DNA from 2 places in the Pukyongiella litopenaei genome. Region 2 is predicted to be linked to the other one. Evidence: riboswitches for the same ligand, from Rfam matches in the RefSeq annotation. Region 2 holds a riboswitch; the other holds the start of a gene.

Region 1 (14,648 bases), 490 kb from region 2:
GCGCGATCTCGGCGGCGCGCAACGCGGCGCGGGGGGTTTCGACCATCACCCCCAGCCGATAATCGAAATCGCGGCCCGCCTCGGCGCGCACGGCGACGGCCACCGCGTCGATCCGGGCCTTGACCAGTTCCACCTCGCGGCGGGCCGAAACGAGCGGGATCATGATTTCGGGCACCACCGAGGCCCCGTCGCGACTGGCCTCGATCGCCGCCTCGAAAATGGCGCGGGCCTGCATGTCGTAGATCTCGGGCACGGTCACGCCCAGTCGCACCCCGCGCATCCCCAGCATCGGGTTGTATTCCACCATCGCGTCGGCCCGGCGGGTGACATCGGACACCGGCAGGTTCAGCGCATCCGCCAGGTCGCGCTGGCCCGCCCGGTTGGTGGGCAGGAACTCGTGCAGCGGCGGGTCGAACAGGCGGATGCAGACCGGCTGGCCCTCCATGATGCGGAACAGCTGCACGAAGTCGGCGCGCTGCATCGGCAGCAGCCGTTCCAGCACCGCCGCCCGGCCCGCGGGCGTCTGGGCAAAGATCATCTCGCGCATCACCGTGAGCCGCCCGGTTTCAAAGAACATGTGCTCGGTCCGGCACAGCCCGATCCCCTGGGCGTCGAAATTGCGCGCGGTCTGCGCGTCCGCCGGCGTGTCGGCATTGGCGCGGATGCCGATGTCGCGTTCGGCGTCGGCCCAGCCCATCAGGGTGCGGAAACTGTCGTCCAGCGCCGCCTCGAGCATCGCCGGCTCGCCCGCCAGCACCTGCCCGGACGTTCCGTCGATGGTGACCAGATCGCCTTCGCGCAGGATGCGCCCGTCCGGTGCGGTGATCTGTTTCTTGCGGGTCTGGAACCGCAGGTCCGACACGCCGACGATGCAGGGCAGCCCCAGCCCCCTGCCGATCACCGCCGCGTGGCTGGTCATGCCGCCCTTTTCGGTCAGCACCGCGGCGGCGGCATGCATCCCGCGCACATCCTCGGGCGAGGTTTCGCGGCGCACCAGCACGCAGGCCTCGCCGCGCGCGGCGCTGGCCTGCGCATCGGCCGAGGTAAACACGATCCGCCCGGTGGCAGCGCCGGGGCTGGCGGCGATGCCGGTGGCCAGCAGGTCGCGTTCCGCCTCGGGGTCGACCTGCCGGTGCAGCAACTCGTTCAGCCCGTGCGGCTCGACGCGCAGCAGCGCCTCCTGCCGGGGGATGATGCCCTCTTCGGCCAGGCGCACCGCGATCTTGACCGCTGCGCGCGGCGAGCGTGGCACCCGCATCCCGTCGAGGATATGCACCTGGCCGTTGGCAATGACGAACTCGACCTGCATCTCGGCGCGCAGCTGCCGCCGCATCAGCGCCGCATGGTCGCGCAGCGCCCCGAAGGCCTCGGGCGCGACATCCTGCAACGCGGTCCCGCGGCTGTCAGACGCCAGATAGAGCGATCCCGAGCCATCGCCCAGCGCCTCGCGGCCCTGGCTCTGACGCAGGTAGCGCCCGGTGACCTGCTTGTCACCGGTCACCGTGTTGACCAGCTGGATCACGCCCGATCCGCATTCGCCCGGCCCGACGCCGGGGATCATCTCCTGCACGACGAGGCCCAGCCCGGCCTCGGCGGGCGCGCCCTTGGCCTGGCGCAGCAGCCGCGCCGAGGTGCCGTCCCAGGCCCGCGCCATCGACCGCAGCACACCGGCGAGCTGTTCGCCGCGATCCTGCGGGAACGGTTCGTCCGCCTCGTCCTCGTAGGCATCCAGCGCCGCGGCCAGCGCCTCGGGGCCGGTCCCGTCGATATGTTCGAATTCATCCGGGTCGAGCCGCGCCACATGGGTCGCATAGGATTGCACGAAGCGCAGGTAGAGCGCGGTGGCCGCCGCCGGGCCGAGACTGTCGCTCAGCGCCGCATGGGCGCCGTCGGACATGCCGATGCTCATCACCGCGCCGGGGCCGCCCCAGTCGGGATCTTCCGATGACGGGCGCACGCATAGCAGCGCGCGGTCGTCGAACTGGCCCAGGATGGCCGAGAGGTCGGGCATCCCACCCGCGGCGATCGCCTTGACCGTGTCGAAACACAGCGCCACCGTGCGCGGCACCGGCAGGTCCAGCCGCACCAGCCGCTGGAGGCATTTGGCCCGCCCGCCATGGGTGGTGGTGGCCACCGGCGCGGTGGCGGTGATCAGCGTGACATTCGGATCATTCTGCACTGCGGCATCCTTTGGGTTGCCGTGCAGCATAAGCGCGAATTGCGCCCGTGCAAGCGTCGGAGCAAGTATCGGGGCAAGTATCGGGGCAGCTATCCCGGCGCGCGGCGGCCACCCGCGCCCTACTCGATGCGGGTCAGATCGGCCACCTGCGCACAGGTCGCGCGAATCCGGTGCAGCAACCTCAGCCGGTTGCGGCGCACCTCATCGTTGTCGGACATGACCTGCACATCCTTGAAAAACGCGTCGATCGGTGCGCGCAGCGCGGCCATGGCGGCCATCGCGGCGGGGAAGTCCTCGGCTTCCAGCGCGGGCGCGATCCGGGCCTCGGCCTCGTCCAGCGCCGCGAACAGCGCGGTTTCGCTGTCGGTTTCGGCCAGTTTCACATCCGCGCCAAGCGAGTAGTCGTCCCCATACTTTTCTTTTGCCTGGTTGAGGAGGTTGGTGCGTTTGAACCCCTGCACCAGGTTTTCCCCGTCCTCGGTGCCCAGCACCGCCTGCAACGCGCGGGCGCGTTTGACCAGCAGGTTCAGATCGTCGCTACCCGGCATCGAGATGCAGGCGTCGATGATGTCATGGCGGATGCCTTCGTCGCGGAGGAAGACCTTGAGGCGGTCGTGGAGGAAGGCGAGGAGATGTCGTCCTATTCCACGAGCGTTATTCAACTGGTCGTAGATCACCCGCCCGGCGGCAAGGATCTCGTCCCTCCGCGCCTCTCGATCAATTTGCAGCAGAGCGGCAAGTCTCTCCATCAGTTCTTGGTTCGGCGCAGAGAAACTGCCGCTTTCGTCAAGCCTCAGAATGTCAGAATATTCAACGAGTATTCTGTTCAACTCATGCACATGGCTTTCATCATACCCCAGAAAAACGGCAATGCGAGCAGTCAACCAACCCAATAGCGGTAGCTTTAGATCATTCTCCAGCACCAACCGAATGACCCCCAGCGCGGCGCGGCGCAGGGCGAAGGGGTCCTTGCTCCCGGTGGGTTTCTCGTCGATGGCCCAGAACCCGGTCAGCGTATCGAGCTTGTCGGCCAGAGCCACGGCCACCGAAACCGGCGCCGTGGGCACGGTATCGGAGGGGCCGAGCGGCGAATAGTGATCCTGCGCGGCGGCGGCGACCTCGGCCGGGTGGCCGGCATGGCCGGCATAATACCGGCCCATCAGCCCCTGCAATTCGGGGAATTCATAGACCATTTCGCTGCTCAGGTCGGCCTTGGCCCAGCGCGCGGCGCGCTCGGCCATGTCGGGATCGGCGCCGCAGGCGGGGGCCAGTTCCCGCGCCAGCGCGGCGATGCGGCGGATGCGGTCGCCCTGGCTGCCCAACCTGTTGTGGAAGGTCACGTTTTCCAGCGCGTCGAGCCAGGCCTGGCCGCCCGTCCCGGCCACGCGGAGATCGTTTTCCCAGAAGAATTTCGCATCCGACAGCCGCGCGAACAGCACCTTGCGGTTCCCCGACAGGATGGTCGCGCCATTGTCGGCGGTTTCGCGGTTGGCGACGGTGATGAATTTCTCGATCCGCCCGGTTTTCGGGTTGCGCAGGGAAAAGAACTTCTGGTGTTCGCGCATCGAGGTCTGCAGCACCTCGGGCGGCAGCGACAGGAAATCTTCGGCAATGTCGCCCATCAGCACGACCGGCCATTCCACCAGCCCGGCCACCTCGGCCAGCAGCCCGGCATCCTCGACCAGTTCCATGCCCGCGGCAAAGGCGAGGTTCCCGGCCTCGGCGCGGATCTGTTCGGCGCGGGTCTCGGATGACAGGATCACCCTGGCCGCGCGCAGCCTGGTCTCGTAATCCTCGAACGAGGTGACGGAAAACCGCCCCGGCGCCATGAAACGATGGCCTTCGGTGCTGTCGCCCGCCGCGATGCCCCCGACCTCCATCGGCACGACGCGGGCGCCGCTTTCATCGGTCAGGATGCACAGGATCGATTGCAGCGGCCGCACCCAGCGCAGGCTGCCGTCGCCCCAGCGCATCGATTTGGGCCAGGGAAAGCCGCGGATCACGGTTTCGAGCACCTCGGCCACGATCTGTTCGGCCGCGTGCCCCGGTTTTTCGACCGTGGCGAACCAGACCGCGCCCTTGGGGGTGTCGCGTTGTTCCAGCGCCTCGCGCGGGATGCCGGCGCCGCGCAGGAACCCGTCGACGGCCTTGTCAGGTGCGCCGACCCGGGGGCCTTTGCGCTCTTCGCGGATGGTCGGGCTTTCGGTGGGCAGCCCCTGCACCGTCAGCGTCAGGCGGCGGGGCGTGGCAAAGGCGGCGGCCCCCGCATAGGTCAGACCTGCCTCGACCAGCCCGTCGGTCATGCGCTTCTTCAGGTCCTCGCCGGCGCGCGCCTGCATGCGGGCGGGGATCTCTTCGGAAAAGAGTTCGATCAGCAGATCGGGCATCGCGGCCACCTTCAGAAATTGACGTTGGCCTGTATGACGATGGTGTTGGCGAGGTCAACCGGGAATGCGGCCGGCGCCACTGAGCGAAATGGGCGAACAGGACGAACCGCGCGAACCAGGCGCGGGGCGTTGTCCGGTTTGTGGCGCTATCCGGCGTTTCCCGATTGACACCGCCGGGGCGGGCCTGAATATAGCAACCAACGTCAGGGGAGTCCCGCCAAGGGGACTGAGAGGCTGACAGGGGGAAACCCCGGTGACGCGACCCTTTGAACCTGACCCAGTTGATGCTGGCGTAGGAAGACCGAAGGGTATCCCCGCGAACCTCTGTATGGCGAGGGCGGTCCTTTCGGACCGCAGGCAATCGTCGGCGCATGTCGCGCCGGGGTTGATCCGGTCCCTTTCTGCCAAGGCTGTCCCCTGGGTCTCATCGCGAGAGGAGACCGACATGAAAGACACGATCCCCACCATCACCACGGGCGCCCTGCCCGCGTCGCGCAAGACCTATGTCACCGGCGAAACCCATGACATCCGGGTGCCGATGCGCGAAATCGTGGTGACCGGCGAAGCGCCGCTCAGCCTCTATGACAGTTCCGGTCCCTATACCGATCCCGCCGCGCGGATCGACATCGCCACCGGCCTGCCCGAGGTGCGTGGCGGCTGGCTGCAGCAGCGCGGCGATGTCGAGACATATGACGGCCGCAGCATCACGGATGCGGATAACGGGTTTGCGTCGGGCGACCGGCTGACGCCGGCCTTTCCGGTTCAGCCCGCGCCGCTGCGGGCCGTGGGCGACCGGGCGGTGACCCAGCTCGCCTATGCCCGGGCCGGCATCGTCACCCCCGAGATGGAGTTTGTCGCGATCCGCGAAAACGAGGGAAGGATGGCCGCCCATGACCGCGACGGCGACGCCCACGGCGCCGAACTGCCCGACCTGGTGACGCCGGAATTCGTGCGCGCCGAGATAGCGGCGGGCCGCGCGATCATCCCCGCCAACATCAACCACCGCGAGCTGGAGCCGATGATCATCGGGCGCAATTTCAAGGTAAAGATCAACGCCAATATCGGCAACTCCGCCGTCACCTCGTCGATGGAGGAGGAGGTCGAGAAAATGGTCTGGGCGATCCGCTGGGGCGCGGACACGGTGATGGACCTGTCGACCGGGCGCAACATCCACAACATCCGCGACTGGATCATCCGCAACGCGCCGGTGCCGATCGGGACCGTGCCGCTCTACCAGGCGCTGGAAAAGGTCGGCGGCATTGCCGAAGACCTGACATGGGAGGTGTTCCGCGACACGCTGATCGAACAGGCCGAACAGGGGGTGGATTACTTTACCATCCATGCGGGCGTGCGGCTGCACATGATCCCGATGACCGCGAAACGGGTCACCGGCATCGTGTCGCGCGGCGGGTCGATCATGGCGAAATGGTGCCTGCATCATCACCGCGAGAGCTTTCTCTACGAGCATTTCGAGGAAATCTGCGACATCTGCCGCCGCTACGACGTGTCGTTCTCGCTGGGGGACGGGCTGCGCCCCGGATCGATCGCCGACGCCAATGACGAGGCGCAGTTCGCCGAATTGCGCACGCTGGGCGAGCTGACCCGCATCGCCTGGGCAAAGGACTGCCAGGTGATGATCGAAGGCCCCGGCCATGTGCCGATGCACAAGATCAAGGCCAACATGGACGAGCAGCTGAAACATTGCCACGAGGCGCCCTTCTATACGCTCGGGCCGCTCACGACCGACATCGCGCCGGGCTATGACCACATCACATCCGCCATCGGGGCGGCGATGATCGGCTGGTTCGGCACCGCGATGCTCTGCTACGTCACCCCCAAGGAACATCTGGGCCTGCCCGACCGCGACGACGTCAAGACCGGCGTGATCACCTACAAGCTGGCCGCCCATGCCGCCGATCTGGCCAAGGGACATCCGGGCGCCCGGCGGCGCGACGACGCGATCAGCCGGGCGCGGTTCGAGTTTCGATGGGAAGACCAGTTCAACCTCGGTCTCGACCCGGATACGGCACGCGAGATGCATGACGAAACCATGCCGAAAGAGGCCCACAAGGTGGCGCATTTCTGTTCGATGTGCGGGCCGAAATTCTGTTCGATGCGGATTTCCCACGACATCCGCGCCGAGGCCGAAAAGCAGAAGGGCATGGAGGCGATGGCGGCGAAGTTCCGCGAGGGCGGCGAACTCTATGTGCCGGCGAACGAGCCTGCGGAATGATGTTCTCGGTTCTCGGGGCCGGCGTGGCGGGGCTCTGCGCCGCGACCGCGCTGGCCGAACGCGGCTGCCGGGTCGAGGTGATCGACCCCGACCCGGCGCCGACGGGGGCCTCGTGGTATGCGGGCGGGATGCTCGCGCCGTTCTGCGAAGGCGAGGCCGCGCCGGACGGGATCGTCACGCGCGGCCAGGCCGCGCGCGACTGGTGGGCGGCGCGGGTGCCCGGTGTCCTGCAGCAGGGCACGCTGGTCGTCGCCCCGCCGCGCGACCGGGTCGAACTGGACCGTTTCGCATGCGCCACGCGGGGCCATGACCGGGTTGTTCCGGGTGAGATCGAGCCCGACCTGGGCGGGCGGTTCGCGGTGGGGCTGCACTTTGCGCAGGAGGCGCATCTCGATCCGCGCGCGGCCTGTTCCGCGCTCATCGCGCGATTGCGCGGGATGGGCGTCGAATTGCATTTCGGTGCCCAGCGGCGACCGCGCGGCCAGATTGTCGATTGCCGCGGCTGGGCGGCGCGGGCCGACCTGCCGGGATTGCGCGCGGTGCGCGGTGAAATGCTGATGATCGAAACCCGGGAGGTTGCGCTGTCGCGTCCCGTCCGGCTGCTGCATCCGCGTTTTCCCTGCTATGTCGTGCCGCGCGGCGACGGGCGGTTCATGGTCGGCGCGACGATGATCGAAAGCGAGGATGACGGCCCGATCACGGCGCGCACGGTCATGGAGCTGCTATCCGCCGCCTATACCGTGCATCCGGCCTTTGGCGAGGCGCGGCTGATCGAGACGGGCGCCGGGCTGCGGCCCGCATTTGCCGACAATGTGCCCGCGGTCGTCGCACGCGGCGACCGCATTCATGTGAACGGCCTCTACCGGCACGGGTTCCTGATGGGTCCCGCGCTGGCCGAGGAACTGGCGGCGATGGTGTTTCAGGAGCAACGACATGCGGGTTGACGTGAACGGCAGGACAGAATCGGTGCGCGGAGGAACGCTGGCCGATCTGATCGACGAACTGGGCTTTGACGCCGACAGCGTGGCGACGGCGCTCGACGGGGTGTTCGTGCCCCGTGCCGACCGCGCCGCGATCCCGATGCGGGACGGCGCGAAGGTCGAGGTCCTGTCGCCGATGCAGGGAGGCTGAGCGATGTTCTACGGCGTCGACCTGAACTGCCGGCTGATGCTGGGCACGGCGCAATACCCGTCGCCGCAGGTGTTGCGCGACGCGATTTCCGCCTCGCAGACCGAGGTCATCACCGTGTCGCTGCGCCGCGAAGGGCATGGCGGAGAGGCGTTTCGGGAAATCCTGAAAGACAGCGGGTGCCGCATCCTGCCCAACACCGCCGGCTGCCACACGGTGCGCGAGGCGGTGACCACGGCGCAGATGGCGCGCGAGTTGTTCGGCACGGCCTGGATCAAGCTCGAGGTGATCGGCCATGCCGACACGCTGCAACCCGACCCGTTCGCGCTGGTCGAGGCCGCCCGCATCCTGACCGCGGACGGGTTCGAGGTCTTTCCCTATACGACCGAGGATCTGATCGTGGGAGAAAAGCTGATCGAGGCGGGGTGCCGGGTGCTGATGCCCTGGGGCGCGCCCATCGGCTCGGGGCAGGGTCTGCGCAATATCGGCGGGCTGCGGTCGCTGCGCGCCTATTTCCCCGACATCCCGCTGGTGATCGACGCCGGGATCGGCGCGCCGTCGCAGGCGGCGCAGGCGATGGAACTGGGGTTCGACGCGGTGCTGCTGAACACCGCCGTGGCCAGGGCGCTCGATCCCGTCGGCATGGCCCGCGCCTTCGGGCAGGCGGTGGCGGCGGGGCGGCTGGCCCATGATGCCGGGCTGATGCCCGAACGCGACATGGCGCAGGCCTCGACCCCGATCTTCGGCATGGCGGAACTGGCATGACCGCGCTCGATCCCTTCTATCTCATCGTCGGCCATGTGGGGCGGCTCGAACTGCTGGTTCCCCATGGCGTCAGGCTGGTGCAACTGCGGATCAAGGACCAGCCCGAGCAGGAAATCCGCCGCCAGGTCGCCCGCGCCCGCGATTTCTGCGCGGTTCACAAGGCGCAGCTGGTGGTGAACGACTACTGGGAAATCGCGCTCGATCTGCGCTGCAATTTCGTTCATCTCGGGCAGGAGGACATGGACGGGGCGGATTTCGCCGCGCTCAGGCGGGCGGGGATCCGGTTCGGCCTGTCCACCCATGACGACGCGGAACTGGACCGCGCCCTGGGCTGCGATCCGGCCTATGTCGCGCTGGGGCCGGTCTATCCGACATTGCTGAAACAGATGAAATGGGGGCCGCAGGGGCTCGACCGGGTGCGGGACTGGAAAACGCGGGCGGGCACCACGCCGCTGGTCGGCATCGGCGGTCTGACGCCCGCGCGCCTGCCCGATCTCTTTGCCGCTGGGGCCGACTGCGCCGCCGTCGTGACCGACATCCAGCAGGCGGACGATCCCGAGGCGCGGTGCCGCGAGTGGATCACCGCCACGCGGGCGCATCTGCGATGACCCGCTATGCCCGCCAGACCTGCCTGCCCGGGATCGGGCCCGGCGGGCAGGCCCGGCTCGCCGCCGCGCGCGTGCTGGTTGTCGGCGCGGGCGGGTTGGGTGCCGCGCTGCTGCCGCTGCTGGCGGGGGCGGGCGTCGGATACCTGCGCCTGATCGACCCGGACGTGGTCGAGGCGAGCAACCTCCACCGCCAGACGCTGTTTCGCATGTCCGATCTGGGCCGCGCCAAGGCCGAGGTCGCCGCCGAGACGCTGGCCGGGCTCAACCCCGATTGCGAAATCTCGCCATGTGTCGCCCGTCTCGACCCGGTTTCGGCACGCGGCGAACTGGCCGGCGCCGACCTGGTGATCGACGCCGCCGACAGTTTCGCGGTGACCTATGCGCTCTCGGATCTGTGCCACGCCGCCGCCAGGCCGCTGATCAGCGCGTCGGTGCTGGCGCGGCAAGGCTATGTCGGCGGGTTCTGCGGCGGCGCGCCGAGCCTGCGCGCGGTGTTTCCCGACCTGCCCGGCAGGCTGGGCAGCTGTGCGACCAACGGCGTGATGGGGCCGGTGGTGGCGACGCTGGGCGCGGTGCAGGCGCAGATGGCGCTGGCGGTGCTGCTGGATCACGACCCGTCGCCGCTGGGGCAGCTCCTGTCGATGGATCTGGCGACCTGGCGGCTGACCGGCTTTCGGTTCGATGGCGCGGCCGAGCCCGCGACACCGACACCGGCGATCCTGTCGCGGTCGCAAGTCGCCGCCGGCGATCTCGTGATCGACCTGCGCGAAAACCAGCTGCCGGCACCGGCACCGCGACCGGACCAGCGGGTGGTGTTCGTCTGTTCCACCGGGCTGCGGGCCTGGCGCGCGGCCAGGGCGCTCGGCGCCAGCGGGCACGCGGCCGTCGCCATCATCGGTGACGGGGCATGAGCGGCGCGGTCCTGTTCATCGGCGGCATGGATTCGAGCGGCGGCGCCGGGTTGCTGCGCGACTGCGCCGCCGCGGCGGAGGTGGCCGCCGAGGCACGGGTCGCCGTCACCGCGGTCACGGCGCAGGACGACCGGGCCGTGACCGCCATCCATCCGGTCCCGCCCGAAATGGTCACCGCCCAGATCACCGCCGCCGACGATGTCGCCGCGATCAAGATCGGGATGCTGTGCTCGGCCCGGATCGTCGATGCGGTCGCGGCCGCCCTGCCGCGTGCGCCGCGCGTGCTCGACCCGGTGCTGAAATCCAGTTCGGGGCGCGATCTGCTCGATGCCGAAGGGGTCGACCTGCTCGTCGAGCGCCTGTTGCCGGCCACCGACCTGCTCACCCCGAACCTGCCCGAACTCGCGGTGCTCGCACGCCATCTCGGGGTCGGCGCGGCGGATGAAACCGCCTGTATCGAGGCGCTGTTCGCACGCGGCTGCGGCGCGGTGCTGGTCAAGGGCGGCCATGCCGCACCGTCCCCGGTCAGCGAAGACAGGCTCTATGTCCCGGGCGCCCCGCCCGCCCGGTTCACGAGACCGCGCATCGGTGTCGCGGTGCGGGGAACCGGCTGTTTTCTGGCCAGCGCCATCGCGGCCCATCTGGCCCGCGGGTGCGACCTGTACGGGGCCACAGACGCCGCCAAGGCCCTGCTGCACGCCCGTTTCCTGCGGGTTGCGGCCGGGGCCGCCAGCCGCGACCATCAGGCGTTGCCGGTGCAATCGCACTGAACCGGCAACCGGCTTGATTCTGCGGCTTGCGGCGGTTCGTCGGACGCGCGAACCGGGCTGGCCCACGACACCCGCCGGTCGGAACGGTTTGCCGTTGATGTATCTGCATCACACCCATGGCGTCCGTTATGCGTAGCAAGCTCCTTTATTCGCATTGCCTGGAAATTGGGGCGACCGTGGCACTTGCGGCGAGGCCTCAGACCATAGGATGATCGCGCCCAGAGGCATGGCGCCGCTGAGCCCGTGCCACCACCGGACAGGCCGCAGGAAAGGAGAACAGCAAGGATGAACATCGCCCGATGGCTCTACCAGACCGCGCTGGCGCGGCCCGATGCGCCGGCCATCCGGCTCGGGACCGAGCAGGTTGCCGACTATGCCGCGTTCGCGGGGGCCAGCGCCGCGCTGGCCCGGCATCTGGCCACCGGACAGGGCGTCGGACAGGGCGACCGGGTGGCAATATTCTGCCGTAACAGCGTCGAATACCTGCCTGTTCTTCAGGCGATTTTCTGGATCGGGGCCATCGCGGTCCCGATCAACAGCAAGCTTCATCCGCGCGAAGCCGCATGGATCATCGCGGACGCCGGGGCCAGCGCGGTCTTTACCGAGGCGGGCGGTGTCTTTGAAACCTCTGGCGAGCTTGGCATCCCCTGTCCCGAGATTGCCCTGTCCGACCCGCCGGTCGCGGGCCTCCTGTCATTCGGACCGGCCGCTGCCGCGCCGCTGCCCGCCCCGGCAGCGGTGGCGGGCGACGATGTCGCCTGGCTGTTCTACACGTCAGGCACGACCGGGCGGCCCAAGGGGGTCATGCTCACGCATGGAAACCTGGCGGCAATGGCGACCTGCTATGCGCTCGATGTCGATGCGGTGCTGGCGGACGACCATCCGCTCTATGCGGCGCCGATGTCCCATGGCGCCGGGCTCTATCACCTGCAGTTCACGCGGGCCGGTGCCTGCCATGTGATCCCGGCATCGCGCGGGTTCGATCCGTCGGAAATCCGCGCGCTGGCGCAGGCGCTGGGCAATCTCGTCTTTTTCGCTGCGCCCACCATGGTCAAGCGGCTGATCGCGGCGTCCGGGGCGGCCGGCTATCAAGGCGCGGGGATCAGGACGATCATCTATGGCGGCGGCCCGATGTATGCCGCCGATATCGACGAGGCGCTGGCGCTTTATGGCCCGCGGTTCGTGCAGATCTATGGCCAGGGCGAAAGCCCGATGACCATCACCGTGCTGCCCCGCGACCTGGTGGCCGACAGGTCGCATCCGCAGGCCGACCGCCGCCGCGCCTCGGTGGGGTTCGCCCATGCGGCGGTCGAGGTTCGGGTGGTGAACGACGCGATGCGCGACGTTTCCGCCGGCGAGGTCGGCGAGATCATCGTGTCCGGCGCCCCGGTGATGAAAGGATATTGGCGGAACGAAGACGCCACCGCCAAGACGCTGGTGAACGGCTGGCTCAGGACCGGCGATCTCGGCACCATGGATGCGGACGGGTTCGTGACCCTGACCGACCGGTCCAGGGACGTGATCATCTCGGGGGGCAGCAACATCTATCCCCGCGAGGTGGAAGAAGCCCTGCTGAACCATGCGGACGTGTTCGAGGTCTCGGTGATCGGCGTGCCGAGCGCGGAATGGGGCGAGGACGTGATGGCCTTTGTGGTGCTGCGCGACGGCGCCGACCGCAGCCGCGACGACCTGGACGCCTGGTGCCGCGCCCGGATCGCATCGTTCAAGAAACCCAGGCACTATCGCTTTGTCGAAAGCCTGCCAAAGAACAGCTATGGCAAGGTGCTCAAGACCAGCCTTCGGGACCGGGCCGCAACCGGACGGGACGCGGCCCCCTGAGGCGCCGCGCTGAAACGGCCGTCGGGCGATAGCAGCGCCAGCCCGCTGTCCCGGATGCCGGTCATCGGGCCAGTGTTGCCCGCCTCAGCCGCCCCAACTGCGTTCGAGCAGGGCCAGCCAGTTTCGGTGGGCCAGCTTTTCGATCAGCGCGGCGTCATAGCCATGCGCGCGCAGCGCCGCGATCAGGCGGGGCAGACCGGCGGCGTCCTGCAACGCGACCGGCACCGTGGCGCCGTCGAAATCCGAGCCCAGCCCGACGCGGTCCTCGCCCAGCTGCTCGATCAGGTGATCGAAATGGCGCAGGATCGGATCCCAGCCGTCAAAGCCGTCGCCGCGGCCCTCGGGGTCGAGGAACCCCACCGCGAAATTCAGCCCGACCATGCCGTCGCTGTCGCGGATCATGGCGAGCTGCCGGTCGGTCAGGTTGCGCGACGACGGGCAGATCGCATGGGCGTTGGAATGGGTCGCCACCAGCGGCGCGTCGGAAATCGCCGCCACGTCGTCGAAACCCTTCTCGTTCAGGTGGCTGAGGTCGATCATGATCTTCAGCGCGTTGCATTCGCGCACCAGATCCTTGCCCCTGTCGGTCAGCCCGTCGCCGGTATCGGGCGAGGACGGAAACGCGAAGGGCACCCCATGGCCAAAGACGGTCGGCCGCGACCAGACCGGCCCGAGCGAACGCAGCCCGGCGGCGTGCCAGACATGCAGCGCGTCCAGGTCGGGGCCGATCGCCTCGGCGCCCTCCATGTGCAGCACCGCGGCGATCCGGCCCGCCGCCATCGCCGCGCGAATATCGGCGGTGCTGCGGCAGATGCTCAGGTGGCCGGTGCGCTCCATCCACATCAGATGGCCGACCATCGCCATGGCCACCGGCAGCGCCTGGTCCTGCCCGATCGGATCGGGCAGCGGCAGCGCATAGGGCGGGTTTTTCATGATCCGGTCAAACTCGGCGTCGTCATGGGCTACCGGCGAGGAGACATAGACCGCGAAGAACCCGCCGGCAAACCCGCCCGCCCGCATCCGGGGCAGGTCGAGATGACCCTGCCCGGTGTCGCTGGTCCAGGTGGTTTCGCGGTTGTCCGGGTCGCGCAGCAGGCGCAGCAGGAAATCGTTGTGGCCGTCGAATACGGCAACGGGGTCGGTCATGTCAGGAACCTGTCGGAATGGGGTCCGGCCGATAGCCTTCGCTGGCAGCCAGAAGATCGCGTGTATAGGGTTGCTGCGCCCGGTGCGCGCGCAGCTCGGCGCGGCTGAGTTCCTCGACCGCGCGGCCGTGCTGCATCACCAGCAGCCGTTCGCACATATGCGCCACGACGGCAAGATCATGGCTGACCATCAGATAGGTCAGGCCGCGTTCGGCGCGCAGCGCGTCCAGAAGGTTCAGCACCTCGGCCTGAATCGACGCGTCCAGCGCCGAAGTGGGTTCGTCCAGCAGCAGGATTTCCGGCTCCAGGATCAGCGCGCGGGCGATGGCGACGCGCTGGCGCTGCCCGCCCGAGAGCTGGTGCGGATAGCGAAACCGGAACCCGCGGCCCAGGCCGACATCCTCCAGCGCCCGGACGATGCGCGCTTCGGCATCGTCGAACCGGTGGATCGCCAGCGGCTCGGACAGCGCCCGATCGACCGTGTGGCGCGGATGCAGCGAGGCATAGGGGTCCTGGAACACCATCTGGACCTGGCGATAGAACCCGGCGTCGCGTGGCGTGGCGACCGGCGAGCCACCGATGCGGATGCTGCCGCCGGCCGCCTCGTTCAGCCCGCAGACCGCCCGCAGCACGGTGGATTTGCCCGACCCGCTTTCGCCGACCAGACCGAAGCTTTCGCCGCG
Region 2 (14,648 bases):
GCGCGGCACCCGCGATTTCGGACGGGGATGAACGCTGGTCGAACTGGTCCGGGCTTCAGCAGGCGACACCCCGGCAGATCGCCGTGCCGCAGGACGAGGACGAGCTGGTCGACCTGGTCGCTAACAGCAGCGGACGGCTGCGCCCCGTCGGCAGCGGCCATTCGTTCACGGGGCTGGTGCCGACGGACGATACCATCGTCGATCTTGGCCGATTGGCGGGGCTGGTCGAGACCGACCGGAACAGCCGGCGCGCCTGGATCCGGGCGGGCACAAGGCTGCGTCATGGCGCGCGTCTGCTGGCCGACGAGGGGCTCGGCCTGACCAACCTGCCGGATATCGACGTGCAGACATTTGCCGGCTCCTTTGCGACGGCGACACATGGCACCGGGGCCAGGCTGACGGCAATTCACGACCATGTCGTCTCGATGCGGATGGTGACGCCGGATGGTTCGCTGCGCGAGATCAGCCGCGACAGCGATGCAGATCTGTTTGCCGCGGCGAAAGTGTCTCTTGGCGCGTTGGGGATCGTCTCGAGCTATGAATTGCAGCTCGTCGAGACCTACAACCTCAGCCAGCGGACGGTGGTGCAGAAGACCGAAGACCTGCTCGCGGATGCGGAACGGAAATTCGAAACGCACCGGAACTACGAATTCTTCCTCCTGCCGAACGTGCCGCTGGGGGCAGAGGTCATCCACGACCTTTACGAGGGCGAGGTGGATACGGACCGGCAGGAACTGGATGCCAACGGGTTTCTGGACTCGCTGCGCGCCCTGCGCGACCACGCCGGATGGGCGCCGTGGCTGCGCCGGCAGGCCTTTCTTCGTCTCGCCCCGCGTGGCGTGGTCGAACAGGAAAACGGCGCATACTGGAGGTTGCTGACCTCGTCCCGCCAGATCAAGTTCAACGAGATGGAATACCACATCCCGCTGGAGAACGGCATGAAGGCCGTCCGCGAGGTGGCCGCCCTGCTGAACGGTGATCCCGATCAGTATTTCCCGATGGAAGTGCGCCGCGTTGCCCAGGATGATGCCTGGCTGAGCCCGTTCAATGACGGCCCGCGCATGTCAGTTGCGGTCCACGCCGCCCATGACGAGAAGATCGGCCATTTCTTTTCGGAACTCGAGCCGATTTTTCGAAAACATGGCGGGCGGCCGCATTGGGGAAAACTGCATTCGCTGGGCCGCGACGACCTGGCGGCGCTCTATCCCCGCTTTGACGATTTCAACGCGATCCGCCGCGAGCTCGATCCCGAAGGGCGCATGCTCAATGCGCATCTCGACCACCTTTTCACCGGGGCCTGAGCCGTGCTGCCTCTCGCGGCCCCGGGCGGGGTGATCCAAACAACGAGGAAACCAGGATCATGCTCTTTGCCGTGCTGATGTTCGTTCTTCCCGCCATCCTGATCGGCCTCTGCCAGCGGATTGATGTCCTCGACCGGATCGGGGTGGTCATCCTGACCTTTGCCCTGGGCATGTTCATCGCCGCCCTGTTCAGCGGGACGGCGCTGTTCCAGAACGACGCCTTCAGGTCGCTCCAGACCACGGTCTCCGAGGTGAGCGTGGCCCTGGCATTGCCGCTGATCATCTTTTCGACCAGCCTGAGGACCGCGCTGCGGGACTCGGGGGGCGCGCTGAAGGCAATGGGGCTGGCATTGGTCTCGGTGTGTCTGGCCAGCTTTGCCGCCGCGTTTTTCTTTGCGGGGTCGGTCGATCTTGTGTGGCAGGTTGCCGGCATGGCGACCGGGGCCTATACCGGCAGCGGCGTCAACCTGGCGGCGGTCAAGACGGCTATCGGCGCGGACCAGGACACGTTTCTGACGATGGTGACCTACGACATCGTCTATTCGGCGTTTTTCATGCTGGTGGTGATGGTGTTTGGCCAGCGTCTGGCCGGGCTGGTGCTGCGCCCCTATGTCTTCTCCGGCGCCTCCGATGTCGCGTCGGCCAGCGGGATCGAGCATATCGCCAGCGAAAGCGCCTCCGGCTACCTGTGCCTGATCCAGCGCCGCTACATGGCGGGCTCGCTCGTGGTGCTTGCCGCATCGGCCATCGTCGTTGTGATTTCGCTGGTCATCTCGGGCCTGTTTCCGGCCGGCTGGTCCTCGACGGCGACGATCCTGTCGATCACCACGCTTGGCATGATCGGATCCCTGTTGCCGGCGCTGCATCGCAGGCGCACGGGCTTTCACCTCGGCATGTATCTCATACTGGTCTTCTGCCTCACCTCGGGCACCATGCTGGACACGGCGGTCCTGACCGATATGAACTGGGCGCTGGGCGGTTACTTCGCATCGATCCTGATTGGCACGATGGTCGTGCTGCTGCTCTTGTGCCGGTTGGCGGATATCGACCGGGACACCTATCTTGTCGCGGCCTGCGCGTCGATCATGTCGGTGCCGTTCATTCCGGTCATTGCCGGCGCGCTGAAGAACCGCGAGCTGCTGATCCCCGGCATTGCGATTGCCGTCATCGGCTATGCGGTCGGGAACTATCTGGGCGTGCTGGTTGCAACCTTGGTGCGAACCGCAACCGGCACCTGACAGCGGGAACAGGCGGGCAATCGATGGTGGTCAGGGGAAAACATGACGCGGCGCGCGACGCCTATTTCCTGGGGCTCCAGGACGCATTGCGTGCCGCCGGCATCGTGCAGCCTGTCCTGGTGTTGGACAGGCGGCGGCTGCTTGCCAACATGGACTGCCTTCGGGGGCAACTGCCCGACGGCGTGGCGTTGCGGCTGGCGTCCAAGTCGCTGCCGGTGCCGGCACTGCTGACACTGGTTTCCCGAACCATGGCGACGCGCAGATACATGACGTTCAATGCGCTGATGCTGGGTGAGATTGCGCGCATGGACCCGCAGGCCGAGCAATTGCTGGGCAAGCCGCTGCCGGTTGCGGCAATGGCCCGGCATTACGCCGATACCCCGCCTGTTGCGGATGCCGTCACCTGGCTGATCGATACGCTGCCCCGCCTGCAGCAATATGCGGCATTCGCCCAAACCCGGGGCCGGGTGCTGGATATCTGCCTTGAGATTGACGTCGGCCTGCATCGTGGCGGTTTCCAGGTTGGCGACGCGTTGCGGGCCGCATTGGACTGGTTGAAATCCTGCCGCGTGCTGAGATTTGCGGGCTTCATGGGGTATGACGCCCATCTTTCGAAAATCCCGGCGCTACTGGGGCTGCGGGACCGCCACATTGCCAGGTCTTTCGCGCGCTACCGGGGCGCATTGGACCTTGCCCGCGAGGTGCTGGGCCGTGACGCGGCATCGCTGCCGATCCGGAACGCTGCGGGCAGCCCGACATTCAGGATGCATCGGTCGGATTGCCTGGCGAACGAGGTGACGGTCGGATCCGCGCTGGTCAAGCCGAGCGATTTCGACACCGACCTGCTGGCGGGCTTCCTGCCGGCCTTGTTCATCGCCACACCGGCGCTCAAGGTCAGCGACAGGATGCAGACCCCGGTGCTTGAGCCGCTCGATGGCATCATGCGGATGTTCAACAGGAACCGGTCCGGGGCGGTGTTCATTCACGGCGGCTACTGGAAGGCGACACCGGTGGACCCGCCCGGGCTCTCATATAATGCGACATTCGGACGAAGCTCCAATCAGGAGCTTCTGAATGCCGGTCCGGGTCTCGCCCTCGAGGTTGACGATTTCGTGTTCCTGCGGCCGACCCAAAGCGAGTCGGTCATGCTCCAGTTCGGCGACATCGCGGTCTATGATGAGGGCGGGATCGTGGACAGATGGGCCCCGTTCAGCCCGTCATGCTAGGGAAATCGTCGATGAAAACCGACCTGAACCGCCGCCGGACGCCATCCCAGAAACGGGCGCGGGACACCATCGAATCCATTCTCGCGGCGACCGGCGACCTGCTGGACGAGGTCGGCTTCGAGAACCTGTCAACCAACCTGATCTGCAAGAAGGCGGGGCTGACCCCCCCGGCGCTCTACCGGTATTTCCCGAACAAACATGCGATCATGAGCGAGCTGGGCCAGCGGCTTATGGCGCAGCAGAACGCCATGATGCGCGGCATTTTCGACGGGTTTTCCGCCGATGACGACCTGGTGGCCGTCATCAGACATGCGATGGAAGCGCAGCTCATCCTGACCGAGAACACCCCCGGCGGTCACTGGATCACCAAGGCGCTCTATGCCTCGCCGGCCTTGTGCGCGGTGCGGACCCGGTCGCACGAGATGGCCACCGATGACCTGATGGCCACGGTCGCACTGGCATTTCCGGGCCTTCCCGAAGACGCATTGCGCAAGACCCTGCGCCTGACGGTCGAGATCGGATATTCGGTCATCGAATTCCTGCTGGATGTGCCCGAAACGGACCGGGACAGCCACCTGTCCGAAACCGCCGAACTGCTGGCGTTCAGCCTGGCCAGGCACCAGGCCTAGGAGCGTTCGCATCGCGGGTCGATCCCGAGCGAACGGGCCTTGCCGAACCAAGACGTGTGTTCGCCGATGCGTTCCTTGGCTGGCGCGATCTGCCGCCCGGGCCGGACAGCAGCCTCTGCGCCCGGCATGGCCTATCCGATCCGGCCGCCCGCGTCGCCGATCTGGCCGCGATGCAGCAGAAGGTGATCCAGCAGGATGCAGGCCATCATCGCTTCGCCCACCGGCACCGCGCGGATGCCGACGCAGGGATCGTGCCGGCCCCGGGTGATGATCTCGGTGGCCTCGCCGGATTTCGTGATCGTCCTGCGCGGGCGCAGGATCGACGATGTCGGCTTGACCGCGAACCGCACCACGATGTCCTGCCCGGTCGAGATGCCGCCGAGGATGCCGCCGGCATGGTTGCTGGAATAGACCGGGGTGCCGTCATTGCCCATGAAGATCTCGTCGGCGTTGTCCTCGCCGGTGAGCGCCGCCGCCGACATGCCTTCGCCGATCTCGACCCCCTTGACCGCGTTGATCGACATCATCGCCGCCGCAAGGTCGGTGTCGAGCTTGCCATAGACCGGCGCGCCCAGCCCGGCAGGGGCGCCGCTGGCCACCAGTTCGACCACCGCGCCGACCGAGTTGCCGGATTTGCGCAGCCCGTCCAGATAGCCGGTCCAGTCCGCGGCCGCCTGCGCGTCCGGGCACCAGAACGGGTTCTGTTCGATCTGCCCGGCATCGAACCGGGCGCGGTCGATCCGGTGTGGTCCGACCTGCACCATGTAGCCGCGGATCGTGAGGCCGGGCGCCAGCCTTGCCAGCGCCGCGCGCGCCAGCCCGCCCGCCGCGACCCGCGCCGCCGTTTCCCGCGCCGAGGACCGGCCGCCGCCGCGATAGTCGCGGATGCCATATTTCTGCCAATAGGTGATATCGGCGTGGCCCGGACGGAACTTGTCCATGATGTCCGAGTAATCCCTGGACCGCTGGTCGGTGTTTTCGATCATCAGCTGCACCGGCGTGCCGGTGGTGCGGCCTTCGAACACGCCCGACAGGATCTGCACGGCGTCGGGTTCGCGCCGCTGGGTGGTGAACCGGCTCTGCCCCGGTTTGCGCCGGTCCAGCCAGTGCTGGATCGCCCCGGCGTCGATCTCGATTCCCGGCGGGCAGCCGTCCACGGTCGCCCCGAGGGCGGGCCCGTGGCTTTCGCCCCAGGTGGTCACGCGGAAGAGATGGCCGAAGCTGTTGAGAGACATGGGCTGGGCTCCTGTTCGTCGGGGCGTTCCTAGCCGTGCGGGCGGGTCGCCTCAAGGGCTTTGACCTTGCACATCGACCGCTGGCCGCTTACAGCGGTTGCCACCTCGGGGAGCCTTCGGGCTGAGACGCGCATCGCGGACCCGTTGAACCTGAACCAGTTAGCACTGGCGGAGGGAAGGACCCCGGAGATGACATCCGACCTGACCTGTCGCCGCGAGAGGAAGGATGCCATGAAATACCTAGCACTCGCTGCGGGCATGCTGGCCGCATCGGCGGCCGTCGCCGAAACACCGGAACTGACCGTCTATACCTATGACAGCTTCGTCTCCGACTGGGGGCCGGGCCCGGTGGTCGAAAAGGCGTTCGAGGAAACCTGCGGCTGCGACCTGAAATTCGTCGGCGCCGGCGACGGTGCGGCGCTGCTGGCGCGGATCAAGCTCGAGGGCGAGCGAACCGATGCCGACGTGGTGCTGGGGCTCGACACCAACCTGATCGCGGCGGCGGCCGAAACCGGGCTGTTCGCCGAACACGCGGTGACCGCGGACTATGACATGCCGGTGGACTGGACCGATCCGCATTTCGTTCCCTATGACTGGGGGCTGTTCGCCTTCGTGCACAATGCCGACCGCGACGCGCCCGCGAATTTCCGCGCCCTGGCCGACAGCGACCTCAAGATCGTGATCCAGGACCCGCGGTCGTCCACCCCCGGCCTCGGCCTGCTGTTGTGGGTCAAGGCCGCCTATGGCGACGAGGCCAGGGCGATCTGGGACGGGCTGGCCGACAATATCGTGACGGTGACCAAGGGCTGGTCCGAGGCCTATGGCCTGTTCCTCGAAGGCGAGGCCGACATGGTGCTGTCCTATACCACCTCGCCCGCCTATCATGTGATCGCCGAAGAGGACACCAGCAAAGCGGCCGCCATGTTCGACGAAGGCCACCTGGCGCAGATCGAGGTGGCGGGTGTGCTGGCCTCCTCGGACCAGAAGGACCTGGCCGGGGCATTCCTGCAATTCATGGTCACCGAGGCGTTCCAGTCGGCGATCCCGACCACCAACTGGATGTATCCGGTGGTGGTGCCCGAGGCCGGGCTGCCCGAGGGGTTCGGCGACCTGCCGGCCCCGGACAGGGTGCTGCTGGCCCCCGTGGACAGCGCTGCCGCGATGCGTGACGAGGCGCTGGCCGAGTGGCTGGACGCGCTGAGCCAGTAAGCGCGGCACCGGGGCTGGGCGCGGCGGCGGCGGTCGCCGCGCTGATCCTGGGGGCGCTGGTTGCCGTGTTCCTGCGCGCCGAACCCGGCGCGGGGCTGTCCGCGGCCGACTGGGCGGCGGTGCGGTTCACGCTGGTGCAGGCGGCGCTGTCGGCGGCGATCAGCGTGGCGCTGGCGGTGCCGGTCGCGCGGGCGCTGGCGCGGCGGCGCTTTGCCGGGCGGCGGGTGCTGATCACGCTGCTGGGCGCGCCCTTCATCCTGCCTGTGATCGTCGCGGTGCTGGGGCTGGTGGCGGTGTTCGGCCGCAATGGCTGGGTCAACGCGGCGCTGGGCTGGGCCGGGGTCGACCCGGTGTCGATCTACGGGCTGCACGGGGTGGTCCTGGCGCATGTCTTCTTCAACCTGCCGCTGGCCACCCGCCTGATCCTGCAGGGCTGGCAGGAAATCCCCGCCGAGCGGTTCCGGCTGGCGGCGCAGCTGGGGGCCGGTCCGCGTGCCATCGGCCGGCTGCTCGAACGACCGATGCTGCTGCGGGTGGCGCCCGGTGCGCTGGCGGTGATCTTTGCCATCTGCCTGACCAGCTTTGCCGTGGCGCTGACGCTGGGCGGCGGGCCGCGGGCGACCACGATCGAACTGGCGATCTATCAGGCGTTCCATTTCGACTTCGACCTGGCGCGCGCGGCGCTGCTGTCCTGTATCCAGATCCTGCTGACCGGGGCGGCGGCGCTGGCGGCGCTGCGCGCGGCCCGCGGCGAGGGGTTCGGCGCCGGGCTGGGCCGCCCGGTGCAGCGCTGGGACGCCGACCGCACCGGCCTGCGCCTGCTCGATGCGGCGGTCATCGCGGTGGCGGCGCTGTTTCTGATCCTGCCGCTGGCGGCGGTGGTGCTGCGCGGCCTGCCGGGGCTGCTCGCGCTGCCCGGCGTCGTGGTTGCCGCGGCGCTGACCTCGATTGTCGTGGCGGCGGCCAGCACCGTGCTGCTGTTGGTGCTGGCCCTGCCGATGGCGGCCAGCGTGGCGATGGGCCGGGCGCGCGGGGTCGAGATGGCCGGGCTGCTGGGCATGGCGGTATCGCCGCTGGTGATCGGCACCGGGCTGTTCATCCTGATCAACCCGGTCGCGAACCCGTTTGCGCTAGCGCTGCCGGTCACGGCGGCGGTCAACGCGCTGATGGCGCTGCCCTTTGCCCTGCGTATCCTGGTGCCGCGCGCCCGCGATATCGTCGCCCGGCACGGGCGGCTGGCGCTGTCGCTGAACATGGGCGGCTGGCCGTTCGCCCGCCGGGTGATGCTGCCGGGATTGCGACCGCAGATCGGGTTTGCCGCCGGGCTGGGCGCGGCGCTGTCGATGGGGGATCTCGGTGTGATCGCGCTCTTTGCCGATACCGGGCGGGCGACGTTGCCATTGCAGGTCTATCGCCTGATGGGCGCCTACCGGATGGAGGCCGCGGCGGGCGCGGCGCTGCTGCTGCTGGTGTTGTCGATGGCGGCGTTCTGGCTGCTGGATCGCGGGGGGCGGTATCATGCTGAGGCTTGAGGCGGTCACGATCCGCAACGACGATTTCACACTGGGCGCCGATCTGGCGATCGAGCCGGGGCGCCGGGTCGCGGTGATCGGCCCGTCGGGGGCGGGCAAGTCCACGCTGATCGAAGCCATCGCCGGGTTCCGCCCGCCGGAACGGGGCAGGGTGCTGTGGAACGGGCGCGACATCACCGCCGCCGCGCCGGGGGCGCGTCCGGTGGCGATGCTGTTCCAGGATGGCAACCTGTTTCCGCATCTCGACCTGACCGCGAATGTGGGGCTCGGGCTGGATCCCGACCTGCGGCTGGACGACCGGCAGCGCCGCCAGGTGCGCGAGGCGATCGCGCGGGTCGGGCTGGCGACGCTGGAGGGGCGGAAACCGGCGGCCCTGTCGGGCGGGCAGCAGAGCCGCGCGGCATTGGCGCGGGTGCTGGTCCAGGGGCGGCCGCTGCTGCTGCTCGACGAACCCTTTGCCGCGCTGGGGCCGGCGCTGAAGGCCGAGATGCTGGACCTGGTCGCCGAGCTGGTGGCGGAAACCGGCGCCACGCTGCTGATGGTCAGCCACGATCCGGGCGATGCGCGGCGGATTGCCGACCAGGTCGTGCTGGTCGCCGAGGGGCGGGCCGAGCCGCCGCGCGAAACGGCGGCTCTGCTGGACAATCCGCCGCCCGCGCTGCAAGCCTATCTGGGTGAAACCGGCGCCTGATCGGCCGCCCGGTGAACCACGCCCGACGGGAGGACGCAGGAATGAAGCTCTTTTACAGCCCCACATCGCCCTATGTGCGCAAGGTGATGGTGCTGCTGCACGAGACCGGCCAGCTGGACGATGTCGACCTGGTCACGGCGGCGACGACGCCGCTGGCGCCGGCACCCGAACTGCTGGCCAAGAACCCGCTGTCCAAGGTGCCCGCGCTGGAACGCGGCGACGGCCCGACCCTGTTCGACAGCCGGGTGATCTGCGCCTTTCTCGATGACCGGGCCGGGGCGGGGCTCTACGGTCACGGCGCGCGGCAATGGGAGATCCGGACGCTCGAGGCGCTGTGCGACGGCATTCTCGATGCGGCGCTGCTGATGGTCTACGAATCGCGGATGCGCCCCGAGGCGATCCGTTTCGACGACTGGACCGAGGGCCAATGGGCCAAGATAGACCGCGCCTGCGAGGCGCTGAACCGCCGCTGGATCGGCCATCTGGCCGGGGCGCTCAACGCGGGTCAGATCGCGGCGGGCTGTGCGCTGGCCTATGTCGATTTCCGCCATGGCGACCGGGACTGGCGGCGCGGGCGCGGCGCGCTGGCGGACTGGTTCGCCGGGTTCGATTCGCGCCCCTCGATGCAGGCCACGCGCCCGCCCGGGGCCTGAACCGGGACCGCGAGGGCATAAAACTGTGACAGCGGGGCCAGATGCGCCCCGGTGTGCGACTTTGACCGCTGGACGAAACTCCGCCTTGCCGCTAGTAACCCACGCATGATCGCCGTTTTTCGCGGCGCGTTCGCATGTTTGCCCCTCGCGGGCGCAGCAATCGGAGAAAACCTCGTGTCCCACGCAGAAGACCACGAAGGCACCCGGAGAGATTTCCTCTACTACGCCACAGCCGGCGCAGGTGTCGTGACCACAGGGGCCGCCGTCTGGCCGCTGATCAACCAGATGAACCCGTCGGCCGACGTGCAGGCGCTGTCGTCGATCAGGGTCGATGTCGGCGATGTGGAACCGGGCACCCAGATCAGCGTCAAGTTCCTGGGCAAACCGGTGTTCATCCGCCGCCGCACCCAGGAAGAGATCGACTGGGCCAACGAGGTCGATGTCAGCGAACTGCCCGACTCGAACGCGCGCAACGCGAACCTGCCGGCCGATGCCGATGCCAGCGACATCAACCGCGGCCTGCTGCCGCCGGGCGCCGAGCCGGGCACCGACAGCGAATGGCTGGTCATGATGGGCGTCTGCACCCACCTGGGCTGCGTGCCGCTGGGTGACGGCGCGGGCGAGTTCCACGGCTGGTTCTGCCCCTGCCACGGGTCGCACTACGACACCGCCGGGCGCATCCGCAAGGGCCCGGCCCCCGAGAACCTGCCGATCCCGGTCGCCGAGTTCCTCGATGAAACCACGATCAAGCTTGGCTAGGGAGGCTTTGTAATGTCCGGAATTCCGCACGATCACTACGAGCCCAAGAGCGGCTTCGAGAAATGGCTGCACAGCCGGCTGCCCATCGTGGCGCTGGCCTATGACACGCTGATGATCCCCACCCCCAAGAATCTCAACTGGTGGTGGATCTGGGGCATCGTCCTGGCCTTCTGCCTGGTTCTGCAGATCGTCACCGGTATCGTTCTGGTGATGCACTACACCCCGCATGTGGACATGGCGTTCGCATCGATCGAACATATCATGCGCAACGTGAACGGCGGCTACATGCTGCGGTACCTGCATGCCAACGGCGCGTCGCTGTTCTTTGTCGCCGTCTATATCCACATCTTCCGCGGCCTCTATTACGGTTCATACAAGTCCCCGCGCGAGATCACCTGGATCATCGGCATGCTGATATACCTGTGCATGATGGCAACCGGGTTCCTGGGCTATGTTCTGCCCTGGGGTCAGATGTCGTTCTGGGGCGCAACCGTGATCACCGGCCTGTTCGGCGCGATCCCGTTCATCGGCGAAGGCCTGCAGACCTGGCTGCTGGGCGGACCGGCGGTGGACAATGCCACGCTGAACCGGTTCTTCTCGCTGCATTACCTGCTGCCCTTCGTCATCGCGGCGCTGGTGGCGGTGCATATCTGGGCCTTCCACTCGACCGGCAACAACAACCCCGCCGGGGTCGAGGTGCGCCGCGGGTCCAAGGCCGAGGCCGAGAAGGACACCGTGCCGTTCTGGCCCTATTTCGTCATCAAGGACCTGTTCGCGCTGGCGGTGATCCTCACCGTGTTCTGGGCGGTCGTGGGTTTCATGCCGAACTACCTGGGCCACCCGGACAACTACATCGAAGCCAACCCGCTGGTGACGCCGGCGCATATCGTGCCCGAATGGTATTACCTGCCGTTTTACGCGATCCTGCGTGCGTTCACTTCTGACGTGTGGGTGGTGCAGATCGCGTCGTTCCTGACCGGCGGCATCGTCGATGCCAAGTTCTTTGGCGTGATCGCCATGTTCGGCGCCATCTTCGTGATGGCCCTGGTGCCGTGGCTCGACACCTCGTCGGTCAAGTCAGGCAAGTATCGCCCGATGTTCAAATGGTGGTTCGCGCTGCTGGTGATCGACTTCGTGGTGCTGATGTGGCTGGGCGCGATGCCGGCGGAAGAACCCTATGCCAGCTTTGCGCTGATCGGGGCCGCCTACTGGTTCGCCTATTTCCTGGTCATCCTGCCGATCCTCGGCGTGATCGAGAAACCGGAAACGCCGCCGGCCACCGTCGAAGAAGATTTCGAGGCGCATTACGGCAAGGCGTCCGGCGCCACGCCGGCCGAATGAGAAAGGGAACGGGACCAATGTTCAAGAAAACCGCAATCGGTGCCGCATTCGCCCTCGCCCTGACCCCTGCCGCGTCTTTCGCGGCAGGCGGCGGAGAGCAGCATATCGAAGACTTCGCCTTTTCCTTCGAAGGCCCCTTCGGCACCTATGACATCAACCAGCTTCAGCGCGGGCTGCAGGTCTACACCGAGGTCTGTTCCGCCTGTCACGGGTTGAAATATGTGCCGCTGCGCACGTTGAGCGACGAGGGCGGCCCGAGCCTGCCCGAGAACCAGATGCGGGCCTATGCCAGCGACAATTTCGAGGTGTTCGACGCGGAGCTGGACGATTTCCGCCCGGCCAAGCCCACGGATAACTTTCCGGAAAATACTGCCGCCGGCGCGCCGGACCTGTCGATGATGGCCAAGGCCCGGGCCGGGTTCCACGGCCCCTACGGGCTGGGCATCAACCAGCTGGTCAAGGGCATGGGCGGCGCGGAATACATCGCGTCGATCCTGACCGGCTATACCGGTGAGGAAAAGGAAGAGGCCGGCACGATCCTCTATGAGAACACCGCCTTTCCCGGCGGCTGGATCTCGATGGCGCCGCCATTGTTCGACGAACAGGTCGAATTCGCCGACGGTCATGCCAACGACCTGCATCACCTGTCCGAGGACGTGTCCGCGTTCCTGATGTGGGCGGCGGAGCCCAAGATGATGGCCCGCAAGCAGGCCGGGTTCGTCGGCGTCCTGCTGCTGGCGATCATGTCGGTGCTGCTCTACCTGACCAACAAACGGCTGTGGGCGCCGCTGAAGGGCAAGAAGCACGGCTGACGGCATCCGATCCGGATACGAAATGAAAACCCCGCGGTTTGCCGCGGGGTTTTTTCATGGGGTCGCAGGGCGCCGCGTCCTGTCTGGCCGGGTGATCCGGGGGCTCTGCCCCCGCCGCCCCTGCGGGCGGCTCCCCCGGGATATTTCAGGCAAGAGGAAGGCGCGGTCAGGGTTTGGGGTGGTCGTCCCATTCGCCGGTCAGGATGCGCCGGCTGTCGCCTTCGGGGTCGTCATACTGGTTCGAGCGCACCGTGTAGATGAAGGCGACCAGGCCCAGGGCGCCGAGGCCCAGCGAGATCGGGATCAGGTAGGACAGGATCGACATCACGTCACCTCAGCCGCAAAGCGTTCAGGGATACCGTAAGGGACGAGGCCGACATCGCCAAGGCCGCGACCAGCGGTGTCGCCAGCCCGGCCACCGCCAGCGGCACGGCGATGACGTTATAGGCGGTGGCGATACGGAAGTTTTCGCGGATCCGGCGGGTGGCCGTCCCGGCGGTTTCGCAGGCATCGGCGATGGGCGAGAGGTCGTTGCCCAGCAGCACGATATCGGAGGCCACGCGCGCCGCGTCGAGCGCGGAGGCCGGCGAGATCGACACATGCGCCGACGCGAGCGCGGCGGTGTCGTTCAGACCGTCGCCCACCATCAGCACCTTGCGCCCCTCGGCGGCGAGCGCGGCGATCCGCGCGGCCTTGTCGGCGGGCAGGGCGCCGGCGGTCCGGTCGGCGATGGCAAGCCGGTCGGCCAGCGCCGCCACCGCGCGGTCGCTGTCGCCCGAGATCAGCAGCACCTGTTTGCCCGCCGCCGTCAGCGCCTGCACCAGGTCCGCCGCGCCGGGGCGCAGGGCATCGCGGAAGCGGATTTCAAGCGCTGGCGCGTCGCCGATGGCCAGCCATGTGGCGGTTTCCGGCCCCGCCTCGGCGCCCAGCCAGGCGGCGCGGCCCAGCCTGACGGGCCGGCCGTCGAGCCGGCCCTCGGTGCCGTAGCCGGGCCGTTCGGCGATATCGGTCACCGGCGCCGGGCTGACGCCCCGGGCGCGGGCCGCGCTGGCCAACGCCCGTGACAGCGGATGGGCCGAGCCTTCGGCCAGTGCCAGTGCCACGGCAAGATCGGCACGCGGCAGGGTGTCGAGCGCCAGCGGTTCGGGCATGCCCATCGTCAGGGTGCCGGTCTTGTCGAACACCACCGTGTCCACGTCGGCCAGCCGCTCGAGCGCGGTTTCGTGCTTGATCAGCAACCCGCGCCGGAACAGCCTGCCCGACGCGGCGGTGGTGACCGCCGGCACGGCGAGCCCCAGCGCGCAGGGGCAGGTGATGATCAGCACGGCGGCGGCGATGTTCAGCGCCACCCTCAGGTCGCCCGACCAGGCCAGCCAGCCGAGGAAGGACAGCGCCGACAGGATATGCACGCCGGGCGCGTAGAGCCGGGCCGCCGCATCGGCCAGCGGCGTGTAGTTGCCGCGCCCGGATTCGGCCACCGCCACCAGGTCGGCCATCCGGTGCAGCGAACTGTCACGGCCCACCGCGCTGGCGCGGATCACCAGCGGTCCGGTCAGGTTGACCTCGCCCGCGCTCACGCGCTGTCCGGGTTCGGCGGCAACCGGCACGGTTTCGCCGGTCAGCAGCGACCGGTCCAGTTCGGACCGGCCTTCGACGATCTCGCCATCGACCGGCATCCGCCCGCCGGGGCGCACCCGCAGCAGGTCGCCGACGGCCAGGTCGGCAATGGCGACCTCTTCTTCGGTCCCGTCGCGCAGCCGGGATGCGCGTGGCACTTCGAGCGCGGCCAGTTCCGACGCCGCCGAGCGCGCCGCGACGCGGGTGCGGTGATCGAGATAGCGCCCCGCGAGCAGGAAGAAGGTCAGCGCCAGCGCCGCATCGAAATAGGCGTGTTCGCCTGACAGCGTGGTTTCCCAGAGCGAGGTGACCAGCGCCAGGCCGATCGCCAGCACGATCGGCACGTCCATGTTCAGCCGCCGGACCGAGAGCGCCGACCATGCGCTGCGGAAAAACGGCTGGGCC

What was found. A riboswitch is a leader RNA that binds a small molecule or an ion and turns the genes downstream of it on or off. The one in region 2 is predicted to bind thiamine pyrophosphate.
Region 1: linked by a shared signal. The riboswitch ahead of thiC (phosphomethylpyrimidine synthase ThiC) and the one ahead of thiB (thiamine ABC transporter substrate binding subunit) in region 2 are both predicted to bind thiamine pyrophosphate.

Annotation. Positions count from the first base shown of each region.
Region 1 covers NZ_CP027665.1:2,860,011-2,874,658, reverse strand. The annotation lists gene C6Y53_RS14240 (putative PEP-binding protein) at 1-2,209, opposite strand, end outside; gene glyS (glycine--tRNA ligase subunit beta) at 2,299-4,566, opposite strand; TPP riboswitch at 4,762-4,882, shown strand; gene thiC (phosphomethylpyrimidine synthase ThiC) at 5,012-6,799, shown strand; gene C6Y53_RS14225 (FAD-dependent oxidoreductase) at 6,799-7,743, shown strand; gene thiS (sulfur carrier protein ThiS) at 7,733-7,930, shown strand; gene C6Y53_RS14215 (thiazole synthase) at 7,934-8,692, shown strand; gene C6Y53_RS14210 (thiamine phosphate synthase) at 8,689-9,300, shown strand; gene C6Y53_RS14205 (ThiF family adenylyltransferase) at 9,297-10,211, shown strand; gene thiD (bifunctional hydroxymethylpyrimidine kinase/phosphomethylpyrimidine kinase) at 10,208-10,981, shown strand; gene C6Y53_RS14195 (class I adenylate-forming enzyme family protein) at 11,267-12,820, shown strand; gene C6Y53_RS14190 (dipeptidase) at 12,905-13,966, opposite strand; gene C6Y53_RS14185 (ABC transporter ATP-binding protein) at 13,968-14,648, opposite strand, start outside.
Region 2 covers NZ_CP027665.1:2,371,103-2,385,750, forward strand. The annotation lists gene C6Y53_RS11795 (D-arabinono-1,4-lactone oxidase) at 1-1,301, shown strand, start outside; gene C6Y53_RS11800 (DUF819 family protein) at 1,361-2,539, shown strand; gene C6Y53_RS11805 (alanine racemase) at 2,563-3,765, shown strand; gene C6Y53_RS11810 (TetR/AcrR family transcriptional regulator) at 3,777-4,394, shown strand; gene aroC (chorismate synthase) at 4,526-5,629, opposite strand; TPP riboswitch at 5,726-5,823, shown strand; gene thiB (thiamine ABC transporter substrate binding subunit) at 5,861-6,838, shown strand; gene C6Y53_RS11825 (thiamine/thiamine pyrophosphate ABC transporter permease ThiP) at 6,814-8,370, shown strand; gene C6Y53_RS11830 (thiamine ABC transporter ATP-binding protein) at 8,357-9,061, shown strand; gene C6Y53_RS11835 (glutathione S-transferase) at 9,103-9,714, shown strand; gene petA (ubiquinol-cytochrome c reductase iron-sulfur subunit) at 9,889-10,473, shown strand; gene petB (cytochrome b) at 10,486-11,814, shown strand; gene C6Y53_RS11850 (cytochrome c1) at 11,832-12,626, shown strand; gene ccoS (cbb3-type cytochrome oxidase assembly protein CcoS) at 12,793-12,951, opposite strand; gene C6Y53_RS11860 (heavy metal translocating P-type ATPase) at 12,956-14,648, opposite strand, start outside.